Regions from separate parts of the Pedobacter sp. AC379 genome, predicted to be linked through region 2. Evidence: riboswitches for the same ligand, from Rfam matches in the RefSeq annotation. Region 2 holds a riboswitch; the other holds the start of a gene.
The links. Region 2 has a riboswitch for fluoride ahead of ACZZZW_RS03295 (voltage-gated chloride channel family protein). Riboswitches for the same ligand answer to the same signal wherever they lie in the genome.
Positions count from the first base shown of each region.

Region 1: linked by a shared signal. The riboswitch ahead of ACZZZW_RS01425 (hypothetical protein) and the one ahead of ACZZZW_RS03295 (voltage-gated chloride channel family protein) in region 2 are both predicted to bind fluoride.

Region 1 is NZ_OZ409839.1:314,979-330,030, forward strand. It holds gene ACZZZW_RS01355 (beta-propeller fold lactonase family protein) at 1-1,001, shown strand, start outside; one part of gene ACZZZW_RS01360 (IS3 family transposase) at 1,028-1,289, shown strand; one part of gene ACZZZW_RS01360 (IS3 family transposase) at 1,289-2,100, shown strand; gene ACZZZW_RS01365 (hypothetical protein) at 2,117-2,428, shown strand; gene ACZZZW_RS01370 (YeiH family protein) at 2,435-3,421, opposite strand; gene ACZZZW_RS01375 (substrate-binding domain-containing protein) at 3,539-4,288, opposite strand; gene ACZZZW_RS01380 (molybdate ABC transporter substrate-binding protein) at 4,300-5,220, opposite strand; gene ACZZZW_RS01385 (DsrE family protein) at 5,240-5,695, opposite strand; gene ACZZZW_RS01390 (c-type cytochrome) at 5,715-6,803, opposite strand; gene ACZZZW_RS01395 (LysR family transcriptional regulator) at 6,948-7,847, shown strand; gene ACZZZW_RS01400 (hypothetical protein) at 7,840-8,346, shown strand; gene ACZZZW_RS01405 (YidH family protein) at 8,386-8,775, shown strand; gene ACZZZW_RS01410 (voltage-gated chloride channel family protein) at 9,280-10,578, opposite strand; gene ACZZZW_RS01415 (PepSY-like domain-containing protein) at 10,706-11,113, opposite strand; gene eno (phosphopyruvate hydratase) at 11,130-11,975, opposite strand; gene ACZZZW_RS01425 (hypothetical protein) at 11,972-12,406, opposite strand; fluoride riboswitch at 12,786-12,851, opposite strand; gene ACZZZW_RS01430 (putative quinol monooxygenase) at 13,521-13,814, opposite strand; partial or broken gene tnpC (IS66 family transposase) at 14,142-15,052, opposite strand, start outside.
Region 2 is NZ_OZ409839.1:743,128-758,179, reverse strand. It holds gene mutY (A/G-specific adenine glycosylase) at 1-1,052, opposite strand, end outside; gene ACZZZW_RS03330 (HU family DNA-binding protein) at 1,223-1,525, shown strand; gene ACZZZW_RS03325 (tetratricopeptide repeat protein) at 1,537-2,415, shown strand; gene ACZZZW_RS03320 (Rne/Rng family ribonuclease) at 2,694-4,244, shown strand; gene radA (DNA repair protein RadA) at 4,459-5,835, shown strand; gene ACZZZW_RS03310 (DUF4920 domain-containing protein) at 6,163-6,627, shown strand; gene ACZZZW_RS03305 (branched-chain amino acid aminotransferase) at 7,080-8,144, opposite strand; gene ACZZZW_RS03300 (tryptophan 2,3-dioxygenase family protein) at 8,274-9,239, opposite strand; fluoride riboswitch at 9,305-9,367, shown strand; gene ACZZZW_RS03295 (voltage-gated chloride channel family protein) at 9,386-10,663, shown strand; gene ACZZZW_RS03290 (HAD-IB family phosphatase) at 10,882-12,183, opposite strand; gene ACZZZW_RS03285 (NAD-dependent epimerase/dehydratase family protein) at 12,183-13,145, opposite strand; gene ACZZZW_RS03280 (formimidoylglutamase) at 13,217-14,398, shown strand.

The DNA.
Region 1 (15,052 bases), 430 kb from region 2:
ATATCTTAAGTCCTCTATATAAGGGACAGGCCCTGGTTCATGGCCTGGGTTATTCCCCTAAAAAGCAATTACTAGCAGCGGTTTCCATTGGATCAAATTCAGTAACCTTTATTTCAACAGCAAAAAATAAAGTATTAAAAACTGTTTATATCGGACGTTCACCGCATGAGGCAACCTTTAACCCTTCAGGATCACAGGCATGGATATCGGTAAGAGGAGAATCGTATATCAGCGTAATTGATGCAAATAAACTGATTGAAATCAAGCAAATCCCAGTAGCCGACGGCCCGGGAATGGTTGCTTTTACTCCAGATGGAAAATGGGCTTATATTTGTTCCAGCTTTACTGCAGAAGTGGATGTAGTGAATGCAACTTCTTATGCTATTGTAAAGCGTATTCCAGTAGTTAGTCCATTTTCTCCAAATATATTCTGTAGTCCTGACGGGAAATGGATTGCATTGACACATAAGGATGTAGGGAAGATCACTGTCATCAGCACGGAGACAAATACTATACATACAGTACTAAATACAGGTCCAATTACCAACCATGTCACTTTTACTTTAGTTAATAATTCACCTGTGATGCTGGCAACCATTGGCGGAGAAAACAGCTTAAAAGTATTTAGTGTTTCACAAGATTTCAAGCTTACTGATAGCATTGCGACAGGATCATTGCCACATGGCGTCTGGACTTCAGCAGATGGTAAATTTGCATATGTCGGATTAGAAAATGATGACCAGGTACAAGTGGTTGATCTGGTAAAAATGGCCGTTGTAAAAACCATTGCTATTGGACAATGTCCGCAAGCATTGTTGTACGCCGCTAATGCCAGCCCTGCAAATGCCTCAAAAGAAAATTTAACCCCGCTTAATCTTGCAGACAAAAGTCAGGTGATTAAATTGATGAATAAGGATAATTCAATGTCATCAGGTGTGCACTTCCCCAAATTCAGACCAGTTAAAAGTATAATTCTAGACCGAGCGCAGCGAGGCTATTAGAAAAACTATTAATTTTAATTGGCAATATGAAAAGAATCAAGTTTACGGAATCCCAGATTGTAAAGGCAATCAAGGAACATGAGAATGGCAAGAATGTGCACGATCTCTGCAGAGAGTTAGGAATAAGTACAGCAGCCTTTTACAAATGGCGCCAGAGATATGGCGGAATGGAAGTAAAAGAGTTGTCAAAACTTAAGGCATTGGAGGAAGAAAATGCACGTTTAAAGAAAATGTATGCTAATCTTAGCCTCGTGCATGAAGTTTTCAAGGAGGCTGTAGAAAAAAAGCTTTAACGCCTGACGAAAAAAGGGATTTAGTGGATGAAATGGTAAAAAGGATAAGCCATCGTCAGGCCTGTAAATGCGTTGGATTGAACCGCAGCAAACATTATTATCAACATAAACGACGGGATGATAGTGAAGTAGTTGATGCGCTTTCACTTCTTGTTGAAAAGCACGTCTCCATAGGCTTCTGGCAGTGTTACTACCGATTGCGTCGAAAAGGGCTTAAATGGAACCATAAAAAGATTTATAGGATTTATACATCAATGAGGCTTAATATCCGCCGCAGGGCAAAAAAGAGGCTGCCAGAAAGAGTCAAAAAGCCTTTGTCTGTACCAGAAACTATAAATGAGGTATGGTCCATGGATTTTATGAGCGATGCGCTTTGGAATGGAAGGAAATTTAGGTTGTTGAACATCGCTGATGATTACAACAGAGAGATGCTAGCTATGGAGATAGATTATTCACTGCCGTCCTTGCGGGTTATCAGAGCGTTGGATGAGTTGAAACAATATAGGGCACTTCCAAAAAAAATAAGAATGGATAATGGGCCGGAGTTCATCTCGCATAAGTTGGATGAATGGGCAAAGGAAAACAATGTTGAACTAGTTTTTATTCAGCCAGGAGAGCCAACACAGAACGCGTATATTGAAAGATTGAATGGAAGCATCAGAAGAGAATTGCTAAATGCATACATATTTCACTCCCTGGATGATGTAAGGGAGAAAGTAGAGGAATGGATGATGGATTACAATTACCATCGACCACATCAAGCATTGAACTTCAAATCTCCTGTAGATTTATTACAGGAAATTTGAGGACAAAATTATACTTTTGAATGGTCTGAAAAACAGGGGAGCCTACACAGGCATGCTAAACGTAAGAAGCGTAGGCTTGACTGATCTTGTCCAACAGGACTTTAAAAAACTCGAGCCAAATACTTCGTATACTTTAGCGTTAACCAACTCCTCAAATGATACGTTTAACGCAGATTATGTCATCAATTCTTTTAAGACCGATGAAAAAGGAGCTTTTAGCGGTCAATCCTCGGGGATAATTAAGAGTGTAGGAACAGGTGGCGCCGATTATAAACATGTGGTTCTTATTGATGATCTTTCAAAAAAGCTGGTGATGATCAGTAACTAATGTATTTTAAACCAAAGATATAACTGCCCATAATGCAGCACTTGAAATTACTATCCATAAAATTACGCCTTGTAACAGTGGCATTATCCCCACTGCTTTCAAGATAGTAAATGAGAGTCCGCTTCCTATCAGGAACAATGTTAAAGTTAAGCCTACTTTTGCTAATGCTACAAAGTAGGGCGCAAAAGGCTTAATAAAAGGTAAGTAGGTGTTGGCGATCATTGCCAGGATAAATAGCCCTATAAAATAGGGTATACTAACTTTGCTATTGTTGCTTTTGAATAGGAAAGATGTACCAAACGCTACGGGAACAATCCATAGTGCTCTGGCTAACTTAACAGTTGTGGCTATCTGTAGTGCTTGTTCACCATATTTACTGGCTGCCCCAACAACAGAACTGGTATCGTGAATAGCAATGGCACACCACATACCAAATTGTGACTGTGACAAGTTAAGCGCATGTCCGATAGCGGGGAAAAGAAATAAGGCCACCGAGTTGAGTATAAAAACAGTACCCATTGCAACGGAGATCTGTTTTTCTTCTGCGTTCATTACAGGCGACAATGCAGCAATAGCACTTCCACCACAGATCGCCGTTCCAGCTGATATCAAAAAAGATGTTTTACGTTCTATTTTAAATACTTTTCCCAGGATAAAACCAATGATAAGCACTCCGAAAATAGAAACTACGGTAAACAGTACGCCTTCTTTTCCTGCTTTCATTGCACTGAATACATTCATTCCAAATCCTAGCCCGACAACAGAAATTTTTAGCAGCAGGTTTGTGGCCTTGTGATTTAAATGCAGATAGGGATGTTCCATTAGTTGCGCCAATACTAATCCTAGCAATAAGGCTAAAGGAGGCGACATAAATGGAAAGAGGCACAGCAAAACTGCCAGGATGAAGATAATTTTGCGGGTGTTTAAATTTAAGTTTAGCAGGTTACCCGCCTTTATTTTAGAAGAATTTGAATTGTCTTTGATTTGTGTCATGATTTTGATTGTCTTTATTTTCTAATTCAAAGATCCATAACTAATAAACCCCGATCAAATCATTAAAACTTATCTTCCATAACTTCATGTTATAGAAGATAAGTTTTTAGACATTATTTATTCCCAACCCCATTTTTTGAAAATGAGATGTCCTTTATCGGATTGCATAAACTTGATAAAATCCTCAGTTTCCGACTTATGCGTACCAGTGCTACCCCTCACTACAGGTGTACCTCTATAGACTGTTTGTGTAACAGGAATCCTAACCATTGAGGTGAGGTCTGGTAAACGGTTATGCCAGGAGCCAAATGTTATCCAGGCATCATATTGAGGATCATTTTTCCATGCAGCAATACCCAATGCCGAATTTGCAAATGTACCTGCTATACGCTGCTGTATGTTTGCAATCAGATCTTGTCGACCTGCCAAATCTTCCCAAAGCCCCATTTGCCCAGCCCCATTCACATCAAGAATTTTCACACCTGGTTTACAGAGATCGCCCAGATTTTTGATGTTTTTAGGATTGCCGGGCCGTACAAGGATCGCTGCCGCACGTTTATATAACTCTGTCCGAGAGTTCGCCACTATCATGTTTGGGTGGTCAGACATGAATTTTGAAAGCATGTATTCTGCTCCTCCAAAGAACAGATCTGCATGTTTCATTGCATCCGGCATCCATTCATTATCCGGCCCGGCAGTGACTTTAATTACGATATCATGCTGCTTTCCAAAAACCTTCGCACATTCATTGATCGGTCCGAGCGGCCCACCGGGACCATAGACATATAAAGTATCATTTGGAATTTGTGCATTCCCAATGGTCACTACAGCAACGACTGACAATATGGTTAAAAATATATTTTTCATTGTGTTTATGTTTAAGGTAAATCAAAACCAAACTTTTTGTAGATGGCAGCAGCCTGCGGACTGATCAAAAAATCCATAAAATCTTTTGCAGCGGCCGGATGTGGCGCATCTTTTAACTGTCCGGCTATATATTGCGCATGGATATTCTCTTTTTCAGGAATTTCAATGAGCTCAACAGGATGGCCAATCATTTTCTGATAGTAGGCCTCAGTATACCATACTGGAGCGGCGTCACTTTCATTGTATAGGATCCTCATTGGTGATTGGCGATGATGGATCATGGTAAGATAAGTAGTCTTATCTTTAACTTTATCTTCCATGATGGTAGATTTTAATGTTTCTCCCCCAGCTTTCAGATAGGCTTCTTCAATACGTTTACCAATCCCTTCATTTTCTGGATTTGGCATACTGATCCTCAGCTCTTTATCTGCTAAATCTTTGAGTGACTTCAATGCCTTCGGATTTCCCTTTTGGACCATGATTGCCAACCTGTTTCTAGCATATAAAGTCGTTTTGCTAAACCATTCAGGGGTCATGTCTATCCGGTTCTTACCAGCTGTATAAACATCCGGCTTTAAGGTAATTCTCATGTTGCCCACCACAATGCTACCGGTTTTTATTTGTTGGGCTAAAATGCCTGGGGGAAGCGTTTCGGCAAATACCCGCTGATACTGTGGATATGACTTTTTAAAGGCTGCAATTAATTCGTCAATGCACATAAACTGGTTACCGGCAAAGAAAACCACCAGTTGGGGATCATTAATGTCTCCAAAAAGATCAGGCACATTGTCTACTCCAGGTACTGTGAACTGAACTTTACTTTCAGGTGGAGTATTCCAGGGCGGATCAAAGCGATGATCCTGGGCCTTAACATTTCCACAAAGCAATAAAAATGCAACTGTGGCTAAAAAGGTGTGATTTATATATTTCATGATTTTCTAATTATTTGGTTTAAGGATGTACAACTGCCCATCCCTGATATTGACGGATGATGATTTCACCATTGCCGCTGGGTACATAACTGATAAAATCAAATAAGGTATTTTTTTCGATCTTTCTTTCTCTGACGGTATTTTCGCATTGTGCAAGAATTACTCCTCTGGACTGCAGTTCTAATAATGTTTTTTCAAAAGATCCGTTCTTCTGGTAAACAGCTACGCCATCTCCAAAGGCAATAAGTTCTGCATTGATTTTCCCTTTTAACCTGGGATCGTCGAGTGCATTTTTTAGGTTTCGAAGTGTTCCTGCAATCTTTTTCTCATCACCGTTATTGATTACATACAGTGCCTTATAATTTTTAAGGGTGGCTTTTGCCCCTGTAAAATTAGCAGGTGTAGTTTGGGCAAAAGTGGCCGAGGTTGCTGCGATCAGCAAAAATAATGTACAGATTAAGGTTATTTTTTTCATGATTTTAGATTTTGATAATTTATTTAGTTGTTAATTTTACTTGTTTTTCGGAGGTTACAATTGGTGCAAATGGACCATATTTATGCTGATTTTCAGAAAATTTGTCGGCATATGGTCCGTATGGCGCATCAAAAGGTTTTTTTAACAAATCAGGGTAATCTTTTCTTTGATCTTTATGTGGTCTTGGCTGTGAGTTCACAAAAGCAGCGAGATCCCAGGCCTCCTCATCACTTAACTGCGCATCTCCATATCTGGCGCCATATGGCATATTGTTCTTTACGAACCCCGCAAAGTTACTGAGTCTATACATCCCTGCGCCATCATTGTAGCTGTGTTTGCCCCATAATGGCGGATAAACATAAGTTAGTTTGTCTTCATCGAGTATTCCCTCACCCTTTGCACCATGACAACTTTGACATTTACTGGTATATAAAATCGCTCCATGTTTGACATTCGCTGCCCTATCCAGGTATTTTAATTTTTCGGTTCCCGTTCCAAATACTTTCTCCCCTTTTTTTACACCAGTTCCAAGCCATTTCATATAAGCCAGCATTGCCTGTATCTCTTTACTAGATTCGTCTGGTACTTTGCCTGCAAGACTTCGATTGAAGCACTCTGCAATACGTGCCGATGCAGGTTCAACCTTTCCTGATCTGCCACTCATTTTAGGAAAACTGGAAATAAAACCAGCATAATTATTTCCGAACAGTTTGGTTCCACCCTCGAGGTGACAATTCTGACAGTTCATACCATTTGTAATACGGGCTATGGATCCATTTGGCCCAAAATATTTGCTCGTATGTGCTATTAATTCTTTGCCATACCTAATCATCTGGCCGTACTTGGTGTCCGCCGGAATCGTATTTTCATCAGGCGCTTTCCAGGCATCAGCAGGTACAACCTGGCTTTTGACTTTAACAGCAGCTATACCGGTTTCCACATCCTGTTTGGTTTTTGCTGTCAATTCTACATCTGGCTGCCCATTAAAGAATAAAGTGCAGATGAAAATAGTTCCACAAGCAACAAATAGAATCGCAATGATAGCCGTTGTCCTGGCTGTATATATAAGTGCTTGTCTGATTTCTTTTTCTTTTGATTCCTTATTCATAACCAATGTTTTTCTGTTACAAATGTGCATTTATTCTACGCATCAGAAAAAGCATAAAAAGTTATTGATGATAACATAAGGTTATGATGTCAGTACCTGTTGAAACAAATTGTTTGTATCTTAGCTTATCTACTAAAACCGTGTATGATAGATTTCCGTTTGCAAGTATTTTATGCTGTCGCTAAAAGGCTGAATTTTACAAAGGCCTCGGCAGAGTTATTTATCAGTCAGCCTGCTGTAACCAAACACATTAAAGAATTAGAGCAGGAGTTCAAAATGTCATTATTTGAACGCAGTGGAAACAAAAAAATCAGCCTCACCCCAGCCGGCGAATTATTGTTGCATTACGCAGAACAGATTTTTGGAACCTACCGGGAACTGGAATATGATATGAATCTACTTACTAAACAGCATAAAGGAATATTGAGGATTGGTGCCAGCAGTACTGTGGCACAATATATCATTCCACCTGTATTGGCACAGTTTCACAATAAGTTTAAGGATATACAAATCCAACTGGTTACCGGAAATACAGAAGATGTAGAGCAGCGTTTGATTGCTAAGGAAATAGATTTTGGAATCATTGAAGGCATCTCCCGGAACCCACAGATTAAATACGAACAATATCTAAAAGATGAGCTGGTGTTGGTGTGTTCTGGTCACAATTATGCCATGAAAAAGGAAATAATCAAACCGAATGAGTTGAAGGATTATGATTTATTACTTCGTGAACCTGGTTCTGGTACACTAGATGTTATTGCATATGCTTTAAAAGCACACCGGATAAAGGTGGGGGACTTAAATATAGAAATGCAGTTAGGTAGTACCGAAAGCATTAAATCCTATCTGATTCACAGCAAATGCCTGGCTTTTTTATCTATCCACTCCATATTGAAAGAGCTCAAGAACAATGAATGCCGCATCATAGATATCAAGGATATGGTTATCGAAAGGCCGTTTCATTTCATTCAGCTTCATGGTCAGCCGGACGCTCTGGCGGAACTATTTATGCGCTTCGCTAAAAGCTACAACTACAATGTATAGTGTTACCGAAATTTCGAGGAAATATCAGCCAGCTAAAGTGCTGCTGCTCTTTGTTTCTGAAGCTCCTGGAGGTGGCGATAAACATTTTTACCTGGGAAATACTAATCTGTTTCGAACAATTTATCTTGCATTTAGTGAGGTATTTGGCGATTTTAAATCTGTAGAAGATTTTTTGCAGTTCTTTAAGGGCACTGGATGCTTTTTGGAACATCTAACTTGTACACCTATTGATAAATCGTCAGTGAAAATCAGAAAGAACCAAAGGCAGGGTGGAATAGAGCAATTAGCTCATAAAATCAGAACATATCAACCCCGATTAATCATGATCCTAATGAAAAGCATTGAACAAGAGGTTAAAGAATCTATTGACCTATCAGGCTTATCGTTTATCGAAGAAATTGCAGTTACCTGCTATCCTGCCGGCACTGAATCAAACAGGCTTGCTTGCATCCGGGATACCAGGGTTATCATCTCCAAACTGGCATCGATATTGACATAACATGCAAAATATGTTGCTTATATACCGATACAGAACAAGATGAAAATTCAAGAACAAGAAAATACCAAACAGCATGCAGGAGACCATTTGGCTAATGAAAGAACATTTTTGGCCTGGATCAGAACCAGTATTGGTATCATGGGATTTGGTTTCGTGGTAATGAAATTCTCGCTATTTATCAAGCAGATCAGTGCTGCACTGGGGAGTAAAGTACCACTGCACCAAACCGGAGATTCCCGCATTATCGGGATTTTTCTAGTTGCCTTGGGAGCAATTACTATCATTTGTTCTTACTTAAGATATAATTCAACGAAAGAACAACTGAATCAGGGGGTGTATTACCACTCAACACTTTTTGTTAAAGTTTTAACCGCTTTAGTTTTCATAGCCAGTATACTTTTATTGCTCTACCTTATTAAAACAACATAGGAAGTTAAATTCATCATATATCAATAACATCTCCGGGTAGGCTTATTTTGTGAAAAATAATACCGGAATTTCAAAATGCTCGCTATAAGTTTATAGCGTTGTTCTAAAAAGGTATTTTGCATAAACATCATGTACAGGTAATATTTGTTTTGGCTTCAGCGCATCTGCAAAAGCTGATACAATAAGTTACTGTAGTAAATGGAGCCGAGTTCTACTGGCAGTACTGCTTTATCAATGTTCTGGAACGATATTCATCTCTTATTGCAGAGAGTACAAGTAAGTAGTAATTTCGTTTTTTGAGGAGCTGTTTTCTCTTTGCTGTACTTGATGCTTTAAAAAAGAGAGGAATGAAAACGGTCGATATACCATAATAGTGCAGTTTATGACTTAAACCTAAAATTTAAGCGTTGTTTTTTGTTACAGGTTGCTGACTGCATTGGTCAAGGGTCTTATGAAAATTTCACCTTTTTATGATAATTTACCGGAACAGGATAAGGCAATATTTTATGTTCCCGTAAATATTTTGGGTACCGCAATACGCTGTGAAGAATATATACCCGAATGGCCACTGAAAAAATAGGCTGTAAAACAGGCTACCGCAAAAAACATGGTGTATTCACTACCAAAAAGTTCTATACCCATAATCGTACAGGCAAGGGGTGTATTAGTTGCACCAGCAAAAACTGCAATAAATCCAAGGGCAGCAAACAAACTAACTGGAGCATTTAATAAGGTCGAAAGTGCATTGCCTAATGTTGCGCCAATATAAAATAAAGGGGTTACCTCACCACCTTTAAATCCTGTTCCAAGGGTCAAAGTTGTATAAATGGTCTTCCATAACCAGCTCCAAGTATCTGCCCCGCCAGTTTGGAAAGCAGATGGAATGGTTACTGCACCCGGATATTCTGCATCAATACCCAGGCTTAAATAATCCGGTTTCCCAATGGCATAGCTTAGCCCGATAATAATTAAGCCACCTAAAACTGGAATCAGCCATTTTATTTTACACACCTTTAAGAAGAAGCCCTTTATTTGATGTACCATTATTGCAAATAAGTAGCTTGCCAGACCAAATAAAGCTGATGAAAAGATAATCTTAACAAGCAGTAAAAGATTTATTGGTAAGTATGCTGATAAAAAATAGGCGCTTTTAGCAATCACATCAATATGGTAGGCAGTGTGATGAATGCCCCAGGCTGAAACAGTTAAATCACCAACAATACTGGCTATTAGTGCTGGTAATAAGGCCTTATATTCTATTCTTCCAATAGCCAGCACCTCTAATGCAAATATGGCACCGGTAAGTGGTGTACCAAACACAGCGCCAAATCCAGCCGCAATTCCTGCGGTAAGAAGCACCTTGGTGTCGGTTTCATTAAGTTTAAGCAATCTGCTGGCTATACCGGCAATACTGCCACCAATTTGCACAGCAGTACCTTCTCTTCCTGCTGAACCACCGAACAAATGAGTAATTACCGTAGTCACTAAAATTACAGGAGCCATATAGCTGGGAACTCCGCCACCTGGACTATGAATTTCATCCATAATCAAATTATTTCCCTTTTCAGAAGATTTACCGACAGATTGATAGATGAAATGAATAACTATCCCGGATAGCGGTAGCAGAAAAAGTAGCCAGGTATGCTGAAAACGAAAATGAATTGCCAGATTAAGTAACCCAAGGAACAAAGCGACAATGCTACCAATTACAACAGCAACCGGTAAAACCAGGACTGTCCACCTGATCAGGTGTTTGATGATCGCGTAATGTTCATGTAAAGGGATTTTATTGTTTGTTGTCATTATAACTAAAAGATGTGATTAATTGCGATTGTGAAGCATACTGCCTTATATAGATATGTCAAAAGCTACAATCAATCCGGAAAGGTTGCTGTCCGGATTGTTTGAGCTTTCATGTGTTATTTTATACTTAGTTATCAGTTTTCCTAAAAGTTCCCGACTTATCAAATTTCGCTTCTAAGTCATTAGAAAGACTGACCTCATAACCGTTTGACTCGAGTTCGATTTTTTCTGTTTTTTCGCCTTCATAATTTTTTTTTAAGTAAGCATTTATTTTGGCGGGCAGGATGCTTGCAGGTATCATATTTCCATTTCCATCCAATTCTAAGATTTTCCCTGAACTGCTAAATTCAAGTTCGTAACCACTGCTGAGATGTACCTCGTATTTATTGTCATCACGTTCGACCCGGCTGACTTTTTCTTTTGGAAATTTTTTTTGAAGATAAGACTTTGCGGTCTGTGGTAATGTTTGCGCCATTGCAGCGAATGAAGTAAATACTATGAGGGCAGCTAGGGCTATTCTTATTTTTGTTTTCATATGATTTGGAAATAGATTATGATTTTTTGAAAGTATTTTTACCTGCAAACGAGCTTTGACCACCCAATTCTTCCTCTATGCGAAGCAATTGATTGAATTTAGATACTCGCTCGGAGAGGCAACCGCTACCAGTTTTAATATGACCAGCATTGGTGGCCACGACAAGATCAGCAATTGTCGTATCCTCTGTTTCACCACTTCTATGGGAAATAAAACAATGATAATTGTTTTTCTGTGCCAGTTCAACAGCCTGCAATGTTTCCCAAATGGTTCCGATCTGGTTTAATTTGATTAGCACACTATTACCAATACCTGCATCTATACCTTGTTGGATGATCTCTGGATTGGTGCAGAAAATATCGTCACCTACCAATTCTACTTTCTTGCCCAGGCGGTCTGTCATTTTTTTCCAGCCTTCCCAGTCATTTTCACCCAAACCATCTTCCAGTAAAACGATAGGATACTTATCAATCCACTGCTCCCAAAGGTCAATCAACTGATCAGAGGTAAAGTTTTCTTTCGTGCTTTTAAACAGGCTGTATTTACCATCTTTCCATAGCTCACTCGTTGCTGGGTCAAGGCAGATTGAAATATCTTCACCAGGCTTATAACCAGCCTTTTTTATTGCCTCCATGATGACTTCAACTGCTTCCTCATTGGATTTTAAGTTTGGCGCAAATCCACCTTCGTCACCAACACCTGTAGAATAACCCTTACCTGTTAACAATGATTTAAGAGTATGAAATACTTCTTCACCCATACGGATGCTTTCCTTAAATGTAGGTGCATTGTGTGGTGCAATCATAAATTCCTGGAAGTCCACATTATTATCGGCATGACGGCCACCGTTGACTACATTCATGCAGGGTACCGGCATAATGTATTGGTCTTTTCTACTAACTGTCTGTACAATGGAATTTGTTTTGAACTAGCAGAAGCACGTGCAAAAGCAATTGAAGCTGCAAGCATGGAATTGGCACCCAGCCTGGATTTATTTTCCGTTCCATCGAGTTCAATCAGTCTTTTATCAAATGCTTCCTGGCTTTCAAATGTTTGTCCAGCCATTGCGCTATTAACCTCCTTATTTAAGCCAGATACAGCAATCTCAACTCCTTTACCCTGGTAACGGGACTGATCCCCATCACGAAGCTCTACTGCTTCTTTTTCGCCAGTACTGGCGCCAGATGGGGAGATACCTCTTGATGTGGTACCATTAATTGTAACCTCAACTTCTACAGTTGGATTGCCTCTGGAATCTAAGATCTCGCGGGCATGAATTTTTGATAATTTCATAGTTTTTGTTTGATATTGAATTTTAGTGTTTGTTCAGTTTGATAACAAATGAATTGCAATAAGAGTAACATTTTCCGAAGGTTAGCTGGCACTGGTAAATGGAATATTTCATCTTTTTGCCTTAAAAAACTCAGACACAAAAAATGTATTCTTATTAAACAGAAAGACTTATCAACCAAGAATGAGATAATCCTATACCAAGGCCTTTGGTAATAGTTCTTATTAGAAGATTTAGATTGTAGAATTCCTTTTTCAAGGGATGAGAAGCAGAAAAATTTCATCACAACCGGAATGGTTGAAAATAAGATGTATTGTTGAAATGTTGATTTTAATATTTTCACCTACAATAGTTTGATCCTGTAGGTTTAATTACCTATAGGTTATTGTAGGCGCCATTAGCTCTTAAAAGCGGTTGAATCGGAAGGACACCATTTCCGTATTACAAATATAATACTAATAAAATAACGTGCAAAATCTTAAAGTAGGTGTTGAGAATTTAATTTATCACTATTCCCTGATTATTTAATAAGTTTTCAGGAGGCGTGGCTTAAGATTTAATAAGTTTTCAGGAGGCGTGGCTTAAGAATGGATTATACTTAGCAGAGTTGCCTACGATTATACTGCTGTACTCCGCTTTTTTCCTATATAATCATAAACTCATTTCATTAATCAAACTCAATTTTTAGTTTTTGATAATGAGTAAATGATAAAATATAATGACAAATTAAAGTTCATTTTTTGAGACAATCTTTTTTATTGTGATTTAGTACATCAATTAATACTGATATCATAGTATAAATATATCTATAAGACTTATTGGAAATTACATACCGCTAAAAGAAAATCGAGTTAGTTATCTTCTTTTCTGAGACATTTGTTGTATCGTTTTAACTATACGTGATTTCTGCTGGCTTTCTCATCTTTTTAGTATCCTGTATCTATTTTAAGAAAGTTCCTTATCGTCTAATTTATCGATCGCGGTCATTTTTTTTCCGAACGAATTTAACGTTTTGCTTAGGAATTAACGCTTCCAACGCAACAAATCGAAACACCTACAAGAGGTTTAAGTCCTGATCCAGTGGAAACACTGGATCAGGACTTTTTATTTTAAAGTTCATTTAACAGCCAGCAAATCTACTTTTTCAATGACTGGTGTCGCTGTAAGTAAATCTGGAGCCTGCGCCATCAACGCTTTGGCGATCGCGCCGCCCAGATGCGCTTCGCGACCGGCTTCATCGGCGAAAGTGTCAAAGATACCGAAGGTAGACGGCCCGATCTGCAGGGCATACCAGCGAATGGTGCCAGGTTCAGCTTCGGCCAAAGGCAACGCGCTTTTCAAGAATTCAGCTACTTCCTTTTCTTTACCTGGTTTGGCCTCCAGCCTTGCCAGTAATGCTAATTTTTCCATTTGACTTGTTTTTAATATAAGTGGTCGGCGGCAATTTACCGTCACCATAAAAGCAACACAAATAGTGCCACGTTCTAGCAATACCTAATTAGAACGAACCTATTCTATATTTCTAAACTGATCAGATCAGGTCATCCGTCAATCCGATAATCTCCATGATCACTTTGTCGAGCTGTTCTGCCGATATTTTTAGCTTTGAAATGATCTCCGCATTGGGGGAATCATTTAGGTCGCAAAGCTGGACAAGCCCCAGGATACTTGCCACTGGAACGCGGACGCGGTGCGACTGTATCCAGGCGATCTCCCGCAGGCGCTTGTTCTGGTCCTGTTTACTTCGTGTTTTTTGCATATGGCACAAAAAGAGTAAATCATTGCCGCCCTTTGCGCTGCCTCATGGCTTCCAGCGAAGAGGTAATTCTTTCTGCCCAGGGCGATAGGCCTGATTGCATTTTCGACCAGATTGTTGTCAATACGTAGCGAGCCGTCATACAGGTATGCAGACAAGGCATCCCATCTGGCATAAGCATAGGCCATGGCCTTGCCGACCTGGCTCTTTGGCAGCGTACTCTTTATTTCCTGGAATATCCATTTACCCATTTCATTGATTATAGGAAGAGATTCCTTAAGGCGAAGTTCCTTGATCTGCGCAGTATCCAGCTGCCCCTCCCTGGCTATTCTTTCTAGAGCATATAGTTTTTGAATCAGCAGCAGTGCTTTTTCTGCCTTGGATCTATCATTATCCAATGCTTTTTCAAACTCCCTTCGGGCATGTGCCCAACAGGCCAGATGGGTGATATCTTTGCTGCGTGCATATTTTTCGTATACAACATATCCGTCGGTTTGGAGATAACCTTTAAAGTTTCCAAGGATGGGTAATGGCGCAAGCTGGCCACGAGTGGGGCTATAGTCAAAAAGTACCGTTCCCTCCAATGGGGCATGGTAAACCCAATAATAGCCTTGATGGGCTGCACCTTTTTTATCGCTGTCCAACACCTTTATGGGTGTTTCATCAACCTGTAAATATCCTTTTGATTTCGTATCGAAGACCAGCTGCTGGTAAAGCGGTTCGAGCTTAAAGAGCGCTTCCTTTGTCCAACCTTCGATGGTCGAGGAAGCGAGCTGTATATTTTCCCTTGCAAAGCGTTGTTTTTGTCGGTATAAGGGAAGGTGGTCAACGTACTTATCCACCAGTATGGAAGCTAACAGACCAGCTCCGGGAATACCTTTGTCAATTACTC
Region 2 (15,052 bases):
TTGTGCTTATAAAAGTATTCCTGTATAAAATCGTGGATTACTTTTGGTTGCGGTAACTCATCTAACTTATTTAAAGAAACCCAATTAAGTTCCTTTTGTTTATTAAAGTTAAATATATAATTTTTTAATGCAAAAAATTGAACATGGATTATTTGGTGAGTCAAGAGGTGTTTTTTTGCGCTGATAAATTTAAAATTTACATCATTGCCAAAGGCTTCTTTAACCTGATCAATAAATATTCCGGTATTAAATCCGAGTTCCGCCGTGGTTTCAAGGCTCGGAAAATCGTATAGATGCTGCCATATATCTCCAGCCTGCCTTTCTTTAACGAGCACCTTTTCATGATCATAACAAATGAAATAATTAATATAACGGTGCTTCTGTGCGGCTTTTTTTATTTTAACAGGAAGCGCATTTACCTCATGATGAGTGAAAGCATAACAGGTTTGGTTTAATGGACAAATGCCGCAATTGGGAGATTTTGGTTTGCACTGTATTGCCCCAAATTCCATTATAGCTTGATTATACAGTGCCGGATCTTCTTTAAAAAGCAACTCGTTTGCTAAGGAAAAGAACTGTTTTTTACCTGCCGGAGAATTGATTGCCGTATCAATGCCATAGTACCTCGAAAGCACGCGGAAAACATTTCCATCAACCACAGCACGTGCCTCACCGGAAGAAAAAGAAGATATTGCCGCAGCCGTATATTCGCCGATTCCTTTCAACTTTATCAGCTCATCATGCAGATTTGGGAAGATTCCATGGTGATCTTTAACTACAATTTGCGCGGTGGCATGCATATTTCTGCCCCTGGAATAGTAGCCTAAGCCTTGCCAAAGCTTCAAAACTTTTGCTTCGGTTGCATTGGCAAAATCATTAACGGTAGGAAAATTTGATAAAAATTTATTAAAGTATGGAAGCCCCTGCTCTACCCGGGTTTGTTGCAGGATAACCTCTGATAACCAGATGGTATAAGCATCAGTGGTATGCCTCCAGGGCAAATCTCTCTTGTTTATCAGATACCAATTGATGAGTTCATTTTGAAATGTCATTACTGCAAATTACGGTGTATTTATCCGATTAAAAAAAAAGTTGCAATTGACTGATAAGTCTGGAGATAAAAAAATCATCTTTTATTTCCCTATCTCATTAAAAAGCAATACTTTTGCAACCCCAAAACAGTAGTAATATTAAAACACAATAATATAATAAATAATAAAATATGACTAAGGCAGATATTATTTCAGAAATATCAACAAAAACCGGAATTGAGAAGGTTGATGTACAGGAAACGGTTGAGGCATTTTTCAAGGTTATCAAAACCAGCATGATTGGCGGTGAAAATGTATATGTTAGAGGCTTCGGAAGCTTTGTTGTTAAAAAGAGAGCGCAAAAAACTGCGAGAAATATCTCAAAAAATACTGCAATAATTATCCCAGAGCATTTTGTTCCTAGCTTCAAACCAGCAAAAGTATTTGTTGATAAAGTGAAAAGCAATTCAAAAAAAATTAAAGTAGAAGCCTAAGTCTTAACGTTATGAATAGCAACATCAGATCAAAACAAACCATTATTATTGGAGCGATTGTATTGCTTGTTGCATTTTTATTTACAAGAGACATTAAGGGTTTGGTGAAACCGACCGAAGAAAATGGAAAAATGCCTGAAAGCGGCCAAATGGCTAACGCAGGTTCTTCAGCAGCTTTATCGGCCTTAAACCTCGAAACTTCATCTACAGCTGCAAAAAATGTAATCAATAAAAACCTGGCTACAGACATTACAGCTTTAGAAAACACTTACAAAAACGCAAACGGTGCAGAGAAGATTGAGCTTGCAAAACAATTGGCCCAGAAATGGGACGATGTAGAGCAAATCACCCCATCAGCACTTTATTTAGAAATTGTAGCACAGGCCGAACCATCATCAAAATCATGGCTGGCATCTGGTAATCAATTTGTTAAAGCTTTTGAAAGTACACAGGATAGTATAGCACAACCTGCTTTATTGCAGAAAGCAAATACATCTTATAAAAACGCATTAGAGAAAGATTCTACAAACATTGAAGCTAAAACAGGCTTAGGTGTAACGATAGTAAATGGCTTAGGCGCACCAATGCAAGGTATTGCAATGTTGCTGGAAGTTGTGGCTAAAGAACCTAAAAATGTAAAAGCGAATATGAATTTAGGATTGTTCTCAATAAAATCAGGTCAGTTCGACAAAGCAATTCCACGTTTTAACACTGTAATTGCCGCCGCTCCTACCCCTGAAGCCTATTTTTATTTAGGAACAGCTTTAGAAAATTTAGGCAGAAATAAAGAAGCAGTAAATGCTTATCTATCAAGCAAAAAATTAGCGGCTAACCCAACCTTATCTTCTTTCATTGATAAGAAGGTGGCTGAACTAAAGAATAAAAATTAATTAACAGATTAATAAAAACATTTAAAACTTAAAACTATGCCAAGCGGTAAAAAAAGAAAAAGACATAAAATGGCTACCCACAAACGTAAAAAACGTTTAAGAAAAAACAGACATAAGAAAAAATAGTTTCTTATTTTGATAAAGCTTATTAAACCTCATAGTAAACACTATGAGGTTTAAATAATTTATATGATTTTCGATTATATGGATTTAGGCTATATCAATGTTTTTATTTACTATCCATTTGTTAATAGGCGAAAGCCTTAAATCTGTAGCTGTTGGTAAAAGAATTAATTATCAATTCGACTCCTGCCGGAGTTACCATAGCGTTGATTGAAGACAAACAACTTGTTGAGCTTCACAAAGAACAAATCAATAATAACTACGCCGTAGGCGATATTTATTTAGGCCGCATTAAAAAAATTATGCCCGGCCTGAATGCTGCTTTCGTGGATGTTGGTTATGAAAAGGATGCATTTCTGCATTATTTTGATTTGGGCCCTCAGGTGCAATCTTTAATTAAGCTAACTAAGATCAAGCGTAATGGCTCGGTTACAGGCACATTATTAGATAATTTAAAGCTGGAAGCCGACATTAACAAGGCAGGCAAAATTTCTGATGTGCTGAGTAAAAACATGCTCCTCCCTGTACAAATTGCAAAAGAGCCAATTTCTACAAAAGGACCGCGTTTAAGTTCCGACATTTCGATTGCCGGCAGGTATGTGGTACTGGTGCCCTTCTCCAATACCATATCTGTATCAAAAAAAATAAAAAGCAATACCGAACGTAATCGTTTAAAAAAGATTATTGAAAGTATTAAACCTCAAAATTTTGGGGTAATTATCAGAACCGTTTCTGAAGGCAGAGGAGTTGCCGAAATGCAAAAAGATCTTTTGGATTTAATTGCTAAATGGGAAAACTTCATTAAAAAAATACCTGCTACCGAACCTTCAAAAAGAGTTTGGGGAGAAATGGACAGATCATCAACGCTAATCCGTGATATTCTGAACCCTGATTTTACAAACGTTTACGTAAGTACACCAGAGTTGTACGATGATATCCGTTCTTATGTGCACGATATTTCTCCGGAAATGGAAAAGATCGTTAAACTGTACAAACAGAAAGAACCCATCTTCGATCACTTCGGGATAGAAAAGCAGATTAAAAATGCTTTCGGAAAAACAGTAAACTTACCAGGTGGTGCTTACTTAGTTGTAGAGCACACTGAAGCACTTCACGTAATAGATGTGAATAGTGGAAACCGTACTGCCAGTAAAGAAAACCAAGAGGAAAATGCTTTACAGGTAAATAAAGAGGCGGCTAAAGAAATTGCCCGTCAATTGCGCTTGCGTGATATGGGCGGTATTGTGGTAATCGATTTTATCGATATGCACAAACCAACAAACCGTAAAATGCTATTCGATTATTTGCGTGAGCTGATGTTATTGGATAGAGCCAAACATACTATTTTGCCTCCGAGCAAATTTGGTTTGGTACAAATTACCAGGCAGCGTGTGCGCCCGGAAATGAATATTGTAACGGTAGAAAAATGCCCGGCCTGCGGTGGTACAGGAGAAATTAAAGCGAGTATCGTTTTAATGGATGATATTGAAAACAACCTTAATTATATTTTAAGAGAGCAAAATGAAAAAGGTGTAACACTTTCCGTGCACCCATACATTGAAGCTTACATAACAAAAGGAATTTTCAACCTTCAACGCCGTTGGTTCTTTAAATATGGCCAATGGATTAAAGTGAAGGCACAATCATCGTATTATTTAAACGAGTTTCACTTCATCTCCGCAAAAGACGAAGAGATTAAACTATAACTCAAAACACATTCAATTAAAAGCCTGGATTTTTTAAATTCAGGCTTTTTTGTTTTAAAAAATAAAAGCAATAAATTTTAATTTCCACCCGCACGGAATTACGATCGCTTTTATGATATCGTGCCGACGCAAATTGGCAAACGTTTAATTGTTCAAAAAAATAAAAGCAATTCAATTCAGATAGGTTAAATTCGTAATCTAAAATTTTAATCAATTGGCAAAAACAAAAAGTGCATTTTTCTGTCAGAGTTGTGGTTATGAATCAGCAAAATGGTTGGGTAAATGCCCATCCTGTAACCAATGGAATACTTTTGTAGAAGAAATTGTAGAAAAAAGCTCAGCATCTGTTCCAACCTGGAAAAGTGATTCATCAAGTCGTAAATTAAGCAAACCGAGCAAAGTTGATGAAATACAATCTTCTACTGAACGGAGAATATTAACGGGAGACAAAGAACTCGACCGTGTTTTAGGCGGTGGCCTGGTAGAGGGCTCATTGGTATTGATCGGTGGCGAACCCGGGATTGGAAAATCAACCCTGATGTTGCAACTGGCTTTAAATTTAAAAGGTAAAAAACTGCTTTATATTTCTGGAGAGGAAAGTGAACAGCAAATTAAAATGCGTGCTGAGCGGATTCAGGAAAACCCGACGTCCAACTGTTATATTTTAACCGAAACCTCTACCCAGAATATTTTTAAACAGATTGAAATTTTAATGCCTGAGATTTTGGTTGTAGATTCTATCCAGACGCTTCATTCTGCCCATATCGATTCTACCCCGGGGAGTGTATCCCAGGTTAGGGAATGTACAGCCGAACTGTTGCGCTTTGCAAAAGAAACAGGTGTGCCCGTTTTCCTTATAGGTCATATTACGAAAGACGGTGCCATTGCAGGCCCCAAAATACTGGAGCACATGGTTGATACTGTTTTGCAATTTGAAGGCGACAGGCACCATGTTTACCGCATATTACGATCAATTAAAAACCGTTTCGGGGCAGCGGCAGAATTAGGGATTTACGAGATGCAGGGAAGTGGATTAAGAGAAGTTTCCAATCCTTCAGAAATTTTACTATCGCAACGTGATGAAGAACTAAGCGGCATTGCGATTGCAGCTACTTTAGAGGGCGCCAGACCAATGCTAATCGAAACCCAGGCTTTGGTAAGTTCAGCGGCCTACGGCACGCCACAACGATCTGCAACGGGCTTTGATACCAAGAGAATGAATATGCTTTTGGCTGTGCTGGAAAAGCGATGCGGCTTTAGATTAAGTACACAAGACGTTTTCTTAAATATTGCGGGCGGAATAAGGGTAGAAGATCCTGCAATTGATTTAGCTGTACTAATTGCCATTATTTCTTCACATCAGGATATAGCTGTTTCTTCTAAAAACTGTTTTGCAGCAGAAGTTGGGCTATCAGGAGAAATAAGGGCGGTAAATAGAATTGAACAGCGTATTGCAGAGGCTGATAAGTTAGGTTTCGAAACCATTTACATTTCTAAATACAATTTAAAGGGGATAGCATTAGAAAAGTATAACCTTGAAATTAAAGCGGTAAGTAAAATAGAAGAAGTTTTTAGTCTTGTTTTTGGCTAATAGTTGGGGAAACAATTCAACAACATTCCCCATATAGAAGAAAAAATTCCACGGTTCCACAATTTTGGCAAAAACGATATAAAAGGGCAAAACAAAATAAACCGCTTATTATGAGCGGTTTACATCTAAAACAAAAAATAAAGATGGATTTGGATTAAGCTTTGCCTAGTAAAGTATGTTCTATGAGGCCATAGAACTTTACGAAAATGGGATGATTTTTCCCCGTTGGTGGACACCAACGGGGAATTTTTTTGCCTTTAATTTATTTAAAGAAAAATTAAATAACTTTGGTTCAAGATAATAACCGGAACCATATAATAAATAAACATGAAAAAGATCATTTTGAGTTCAAGCCTTTGCCTATCTGTAGCATTTGCATTTGCCCAAACCGCTTACAACGGACAAAAATTCGGAGAGGAAGTTAAACCCGGAAATGTAAAACCCGCAGCAAAAATTGAAGCTGCAATGGGAGACAAAAAAACGGCAGACATGAAAATTGAAGGTAAAGTTGTAGATGTATGTAAGAAAAAAGGCTGCTGGATGACCCTCGAAATGCCAAATGGTGAACCGATGCGGGTAACATTTAAAGATTATGCCTTTTTTATGCCAATGGATATTGTAGGCAAAAAAGTAGTTTTAGACGGCTTAGCTAAAAAACAAACAATTTCTGTGGAAACTTTACGTCATTATGCGGAAGATGCAAAAAAAACTCCTGAAGAAGTAGCAAAAATTACAGATCCTAAAAAAGAGCTTGCTTTTGAAGCTAAAGGCGTGGTAATTTTAGATAAATAGGTTCGAAATCTGAAATGCTAATATAGAGCTGAAAAAGCTTAATTGTCTCCGTTTGTAACGAGGATTTTGAGGTAGGGCATTTGCCAATGCGAAAATAGTTCCTTTAACAGCGATAAAATCGCTTTTCTCGTACATCCTTCATTACAAACAAGGACGATGTAGTATGATTATCTATGGATTTTCTGTGTTTCCATTGCAGAAACTATCTCTAGTTCATTACCGAATTACCAAACACTTACAATTGCTAAGTACGAAGCAATCCTGAAACACACGCTAGTAGCGATCGTTATAAGATTGCTTCGCCGGTTGAAAAAGCCTTCTGGCAATGACGATACCCATAGGATATTCATTTCCTTAAAATAATGTCATTCATATTGATTTTACACAATAAATTCTCCCTCAGGATGACATATATATTGAGATACAACCTCCTACTATTGGATAAGATTTTATTATAAAACCCAGTTCCAGCCAAACTCATCGGGAGCTAAGCCGTAACGGATATCGTTTAATTTTTTAGCAATTCCATTGGAAATGTGTCTTGTAGATGGATCTGTTAATTTATAAACCTGACCATTATAACCCATTTCGCCAACATGTGTAACTGTAGCAGCAGTTCCTGCAGCAAATGCTTCTGTTAAGCTTCCGTTTTCAATTCCCTCGATCACCTCTTTAACAGAAACCCTACGCTCCTCAACCTCAACACCGGCCTCTTTAGCCAGTTTGATAATTGTATCGCGCGTTACGCCATCTAAAACTGTACTGCGTACTGATGGGGTAACCAGTTTACCATTAATTACAAAAAGCAAATTTGCGGTTCCGGCTTCTTCGATAAATTCGTGTGTAACCGAATCCGTCCAGATTAACTGATCAAAACCTTCTTTTTTAGCCTGCTCAAAAGGATATAGTGAACGGGCATAATTTCCGGCAGTTTTAGCAAAGCCAACTCCACCTTCGTCTGCACGGGTAAATTCAGTTTCGATTTTAACTTTTAAGGCACTGCTGTAATATGGACCTGTTGGTGTGGTTAACAAGGCAAATTTATAAGAATCAGATGCTTTTACCCCTAAATATGGGTCCATGGCAAACATTACCGGACGGATATACAAAGCGTAATCTTCCTGGTTAGGCACCCATTTCTCATCCACATTGATTAACGCTGCCAAACCTTGCATAAAAATTTCTTCAGCAATACCTGGCATCGACATCCTTGCCGCTGATTTGTTAAAGCGTTCGAAATTTTTATCAGCACGGAAAACACTAATCTTTCCGTCGGGTTGACGGTATGCTTTTAATCCTTCGAAAATTGCTTGTCCGTAATGAAGTGCAGAAATTGCAGGGCTCATAGGAATGGGGCCATAAGGAAGAATCTGTAAATTTTTCCATTCGCCATCTTCAAAGTCGGCTGTAAACATGTGATCGGTAAAAACCTTACCGAATGGTAACTGCGAAAAATCAGTAACAGCCAAACGGGTTTCGGTTGCATTCGTGATTTTTATATCTAATGTCTCGGTCATTGTATTTGAATTTTGAATGAGTGAATGATCGAATGATTGAGTATTTTACCTGCTCATTCTTATATTCAATCATTAATTATTTCGCGCAAATTAAGAAAAAACGTGCTTTTTTAATAGCTTTTTATAATATTAATCTTTGTTTTTGAGTGTTTTAAGTACACTAAGCACCCATCCTTTGCCCCACTCTTCCATTTGTTCATCTGTCCATAAGAATGGATAAAAGATTCTTTTTTGAAAACGCGGAGGCAGGTATTTCTGCCAGTTGGTTCCTCCTGTTGCGGCAACATCAACAGGATCTTTCTCTAAATAACGTACCGCCGATTTATAATGCGATAAAGGCCATTCTACGTTTACATACAAATCTAATTTGCGCAGCTCTTCTGCAAGCGCTGTAACATCTGCTCCATTTGCCTGTAATTGATGATATAGCGCCGAAAAATTAGTGAGTGTACGATCTTTTGCCAGTTGCAGAAACTGAGCAGCATACTTTTTAATAAACTGTTTAAGGGTTAAGGTTTGTTTGCCCGAAGCCAGCTCAGTTGCCCCAAATTTCCAATAAATATTTTCAAACTGCTCTTCTATTGTTGCCGTGCTTAAAGCTACCCGTTTAGATTTATCAACCAGGCGGATAAAATCAGTAGCACAGATTTCAATCATCCTATACTGCCCCGATTGGAAACCACTTGCCGGTAATAGCGACATGCGGAATTTTAAAAACTGTTCTTTCTCCATACCATCAACCATTACTTCAAAAGATGTGGTTAGGGCATTGAAATAAGCATTAATGCGTTTTACGCGGGCAGTAAAAAACTCAACAGTTAAATTTTTATGCTCAGCAATCTGCCTGCACTCGTGCAAAGCTAGTTTAAAATAGAGCTCGGTAATCTGATGGTACATGATAAAGATTTCTTCATCAGGAATTGGTGTTTTAGGGCTTTGCAAACTGAGTAGTGTATCCAGATGGATATAATCCCAGTAGGTTAGGAAATCGGCATATAAGAGGCCATCGAGGTAAGAGGCCATATCCTGCCCCATTGCGGTATACTTTTCTTGTAATTGGTTTAATTTGTCTTTTATTTCTGGTGTGAAATCCATTGTTTGAAGTTAGCTGGTACAAAGGTGATAAAGATTTTGCAACAAATAACTAAATTTTATACATTTGAAACCAAGGCGATGGGGTACCGCCAAAACCGCCCAAACAGGCTGATGACTCCTACGATTTTATTTAAAATTGAATTCAAATGCCTGTTAAAAAATTAACAGAAGGATTTCTTCTGTCTGTTCATCGCTTTATTAAATTCGACTTCGGATTACTCTTGATCAGTACACTTAAGTGGTTGCTGATTTCTCTACTACTGGGTGGAATTATTGGATCTGCTTCTGCCCTATTTCTGGCTACCTTAAACTGGGCAACCAATTATCGCGAACATCACCTCTGGATCATTGCCTTTTTACCTTTAGCTGGTATTGTTATCGGTTTGGCTTATCATTATTGGGGCACAGCAGTGGTAAAGGGAAACAATCTCTTAATTGAAGAGTTACAATCGCCTAAAAAGATCATACCAATTGTGATGGCTCCGTTAATTTTTGCCGGCACAATTATTACTCATTTATTTGGAGGATCAGCCGGAAGAGAAGGTACTGCCGTTCAAATTGGTGGTGCATTTGCCGATCAGTTTACCAAACTATTGAAACTTAATGCCAGAGACAGGAAAGTTATTCTGATTTGCGGCATCAGTGCTGGCTTCGCCTCCGTTTTTGGAACTCCACTAGCTGGTGCCGTATTTGGGTTGGAGGTTTTTGTGGTTGGAAGTTTAACTTATAGTGCAATTCTACCTTCGTTTATTACCGCAATAATTGCCGATTATGCATGCAAGGCCTGGGGCGTTGGCCATACCCATTATAGTATCTCTGTAATACCTGAACTAAACTCGGTTAACCTGCTGCTATCATTAGGGGCCGGTATATTGTTTGGACTTACAGCAAGATCTTTTTCTGCCTTAAACCATGGTTTATCCAAGATTTTCAGTAAAATTAAGTATCCGCCGCTTCGTCCTTTTATAGGTGGAATAATTTTGATTGGCATTATTTACCTGATTGGAAATACGCGTTACATTGGTTTAGGGATACCTGTTATTTCAGCCTCATTTACACAACAAGAAGCTTACTATACCTTTGCCATTAAATTATTTTTAACAGCTTTAACATTAAGTGCCGGGTTTAAGGGAGGGGAAGTAACCCCACTTTTTTTTATTGGAGCAACATTGGGTAGCTTTTTGAGTTTTTTTATTCCATTGCCATTAGGATTGCTCGCGGGAATGGGTTTTGTAGCTGTTTTTGCAGGCGCAGCAAATACTCCGTTAGCCTGTATTTTTATGGGTGTAGAGTTATTCGGAACCTCCTCGGGAATTTACATCGCCCTTGCCTGTGTTACTGCATACCTGTTCTCGGGCCATACCGGGATTTATCAATCACAAACGATTGGAGCCCCGAAACATTTGTTGCTGAAGAGGCGTTGAGGGAACGGGGGGGATTCATAAAGATGGCCGTCATCCCAACTAAAGCACGAGGCACGAAACAATCCTAAAGCACACGCCAGTAGCGATCGTTGTAAGATTGCTTCGTCGGCTGAAAAAGCCTTCTCGCAATGACGATACCCTTAGGATATTCATTTCCTTAAAATCATGTCACTTAGATTGATTGTTATAAAAATTATCCCTCGAAAATACAATCCTGGTTAATATAGTACCCTAAACTTTATGGTTTGTTCAATTTTTTTAAGCGATTTAAACAATTGTTTATCGTATTGGGCATTTATATCGGTAATGGCATAGCCTATTTCGGGGTTGGTCATTAAAAACTGGCTTACAATATTGATATCGTGTTTCGCAAAAACAGTATTAATTTTAGCCATTATACCTGGCACGTTCTTATGAATATGGATTAAACGGTGCGATTTCTCAATTTTTGGCAATTGTAAATTCGGAAAATTACTGCTTAAATAGGTTGCTCCGGTGTTCATAAAATCGGCAACGCGTTTGGGAATAAAATCTATGTTGCGCGGGTTATTTTTTGGATCGTCGAAAACTACGATTCCCTGTTTGGTACAAAGGTCAAGATCTATTTTATTCTTTGCACTTCCTAAATACCCAATTGTTTTAAGTTTGGCTGCATTTTTCAACTGCTCTTTATCTATTTTTTCGCCATCAGCCAACAATATTATGCCAACATCTTTTACATATTTCTCTTCGAAAGTGGTTTTATGGCGAATAGATAATCCATCATTTTTAAGAATTGAGATGGTTAAAGGATCAACTTCGCCAATTACCAGACAAAGAATTCGGTTTTTTGGATAAGAGATTGCCCGTGGAAGATCATTTACATACAAAAACTCATCAAAACTTGGCGTAACATGGTCTGCTTTAGATACAATGCTTTCGCGCGCAATGTTCTCGGTAAAAGCAAAAAATTTATTGATAATTCCGCTTTCACGCAACTGGAAATCTGAGTAACCATCTCCGATGCCAAACAGTTCGCCTTCTAATTTTAAATGTTTAAGCAACTTTACTTTACCACCTTCTTCGCTTAGCGGGTTGGCATGGTCGTAATCTATAATTTTACCATCGCCGGTGGTAACAAAGGTATTGGCATAAATATTTTCTTTCTTAATGTGATATTGGCTTACTACTGGAGTAATAAACTCCTTAAATCCGCCGGAAACAATCAAAACCTCGTCGGCATGTTTTTTAAAAAACTCTGCATTACGCGAAAAAGACGTTGATACTTTCTTTTTTAAATGTTTAATCAGCTGTTTTAAATGCTCCTCATTTGCTTCGAGCAGTTTAACGCGTTGTGCTAAACTTTCGGAGAAGGAAAGTTTCCCTTCCATAGCAAAATTGGTATAATCTTCAATTTTTTGAAAAATCGCTTCTTTATCTGGGTGGTTCTTCAGCGAAATGCGGGCAAGTTCATCAAGTGCTTCTACCTGGGTAAAGGTACTGTCAAAATCGATGATGTAATAGGCTTTTTGTTTGGGCATTATCTTAAATGTTGGGTAATTTCTTTTATGCTTTCGGCAACGGGCTTAAAGTTAATGCCAGTTTCCGTTTTTACTTTATTATTATTGTAATAACTCAAGGTTAAACTGCTTTTTGCTGCATCTTTGGTAATAGAAGGCTGTGTACCGGTAAACAAGGAAGCAAATTTAAGTGCCCGCCAGGCTATTCCGAGCATCCATGGTTTCGCTTCTTTTACAGGTGCTTTAACTCCAAAACCCTGAGCAATTTCGCCAAACAGCGCTTTATAATGATAATCGTCAGCAGATACGATAAAACGTTCACCAGAAACTTCGGCATCCATTAAAAGGATCATGGCTTTTGCCACATCTTCAACATCAACAAAGCCTGATGCGCCATCTGTATAAAACGGAAAACCTCCTTTTACCAATTTAAAAATAGCTCCACTCCCTTCAAAACCTGCATTTTTACCAATAATAACCGATGGATTGACTATAACCGCATCCAAACCTTCAGTTATACCCCGCCATACTTCCATTTCGCCTTCATACTTTGATAATCCATAGGCATGGGCTTTGGCATCATACTCCCAGAAATCTTTTTCCGTTATTTTTTGTCCTTTTTTTGCATTTCCAAGGGCTGCTACCGAACTAACATGCAACAAACGGCAGTTATTTTCGGCACAAAGGTTTACGATGTTAGATGTTCCTTCAATATTTACATGAAAAAGTTGTTTTTTATCTTTTGGGTTAAAAGATACAAATGCAGCGCAATGGTAAACTTTGGTAATTCCCTCAAAGGCATCCTCGAGTATAGAAGGTTCATTAATATCGGCTTCAAACCACTCAATTAATGGAATATCTTTTATCAATGCAGGGACTTTAGATTTCGCCCGCCTCAGTGCCCGCACAGTTAAACCTTTATCAGTTAACTGTTTAATTAATTCAGATCCTAAAAATCCAGTTCCTCCGGTTACCAGTATCATTTTATTTTTTTCGGGCTATATGTGGAAATACGCATTCAAAAATAGATATTTGAGCCGAGAGTTTTAAATATATGTCATTAACGGATTTCTTTTCACCCATAAACCCCGATAGTTTTACACCCAGGCAAGGATTTTTTACAAGTCAGCTGGGTTTAAAAGCGCAGATTTACACCGAAACCTTTCCCGATTTTGAGGAGCATACCTACGATCTGGCTATTTTTGGCGTGCTTGATGGAAGAGGGGCGGTGAATAATGAAGGCAGTGCCCTTGCTCCGGATTATTTTAGAGAGAAATTTTATAAGCTCAATGAAGGTCCTTTTAGTACCAGAATTGTAGATTTAGGCAATATTAAACACGGCGCAACCATTGCTGATACATATATCGCCATTAAAATGGTGGTTTCTGAACTCATCAAAAAAGACATCATCCCAATTATTATTGGTGGCGGGCAGGATTTAACCTATGGCCAGTATCTGGGTTATGAAGATTTAGAGCAAAAAGTAGATCTGGTTGTTATTGATAACCAATTTGATATCGGTGATGATGACCATGAAGGAATTGCCACCCGATCGGACTGTTACCTGAATAAAATTTTCTTACACCAGCCTAATTATCTGTTCAATTTTAGCAATGTAGGTTACCAAACTTATTTTGTAAACCAGGAGAGTTTGAGCGTGATGGATAAACTGTATTTTGATGTACATCGCTTGGGCGAGTTTGCCCAGGATATTACTTTGACTGAACCCATTATCCGCAATGCAAACATGATCAGCTTTGATATAGGCGCAATCCGATCTGCCGATGCTGCCGCAAATGCCAATACCACACCGAATGGTTTTGATGGTGAAGAAGCCTGCCGCATTGCCCGCTATGCAGGCATGAACGATAAATTAACCTCAATTGGCTTTTACGAATTCAACCCTGCTTACGACAATAACGGACAAACGGCTTTTTTACTCGCCCAAATGGTATGGTATTTTATAGAAGGTTATTACGCCCGTAAAAAAGATTTTCCGCTTACACCAAAATCTCAGTTTATGATATACCGTACCAGCTTAAAAGATGGTTCGGGCGAAATGATGTTCGTGAAAAGCAAAAAATCAGACAGGTGGTGGATGCAGGTACCTTATCCATCCGGACAAACTAAAAACGAGCGTTACCACCTTGTACCTTGCCGATATGATGACTACCAGACTGCCGTAAATGGCGAAATGCCTGATTTGTGGTGGAGAACCTATCAGAAATTAAATTAAGAACTGTATTAAAAATAAGTGTTGCTAAAAGAGTTGTCAACTTTAATAACATGGTTGCCAGAAAGTTGACAACTCTTAAATAGTATTATAATAATAAAATTCTGTAAACGATCTGGGCATGCCCCAAGCTGCGCAAGGGTCGGGCTATACGTTCCAATCTTTTTTGATGAAGGATCAAAAAAGGATTTCCACTGCTATCTCTCATGCAAAAAGAAAACCATTGCGCCTTTGTTTTGGGTGGAAAATCCCCATGGTCTGTGGAGAAACAGACCATGGGGATTTTCCCAAAAGAGTTGTCAAATTAATAACACGGTTGCAAGAAGGTTGACAACGCTGAAATTATTTGTTTCATAGTAGAAATAAGTGGAGCTAAATGAGTTGTCAACTTTAATAACATGGTGCCAGAAAGTTGACAACTCTGAAATAGTATTATAATAATAAAATTCTGTAACCGATTTGGGCATGCCCCAAGCTGCGCAAGGGTCGGGCTATACGTTCCAATCTTTTTTGATGAAGGATCAAAAAAAGGATTTCCACTGCTATCCCTCATGCTAAAATAAAACCATTGCGCCTTTGTTTTGGGTGGAAAAGTATTAAATGGTCTGTGGAGACACAGACCACGGGGATTTTTCCTAAAAGAGTTGTCATTGTAAT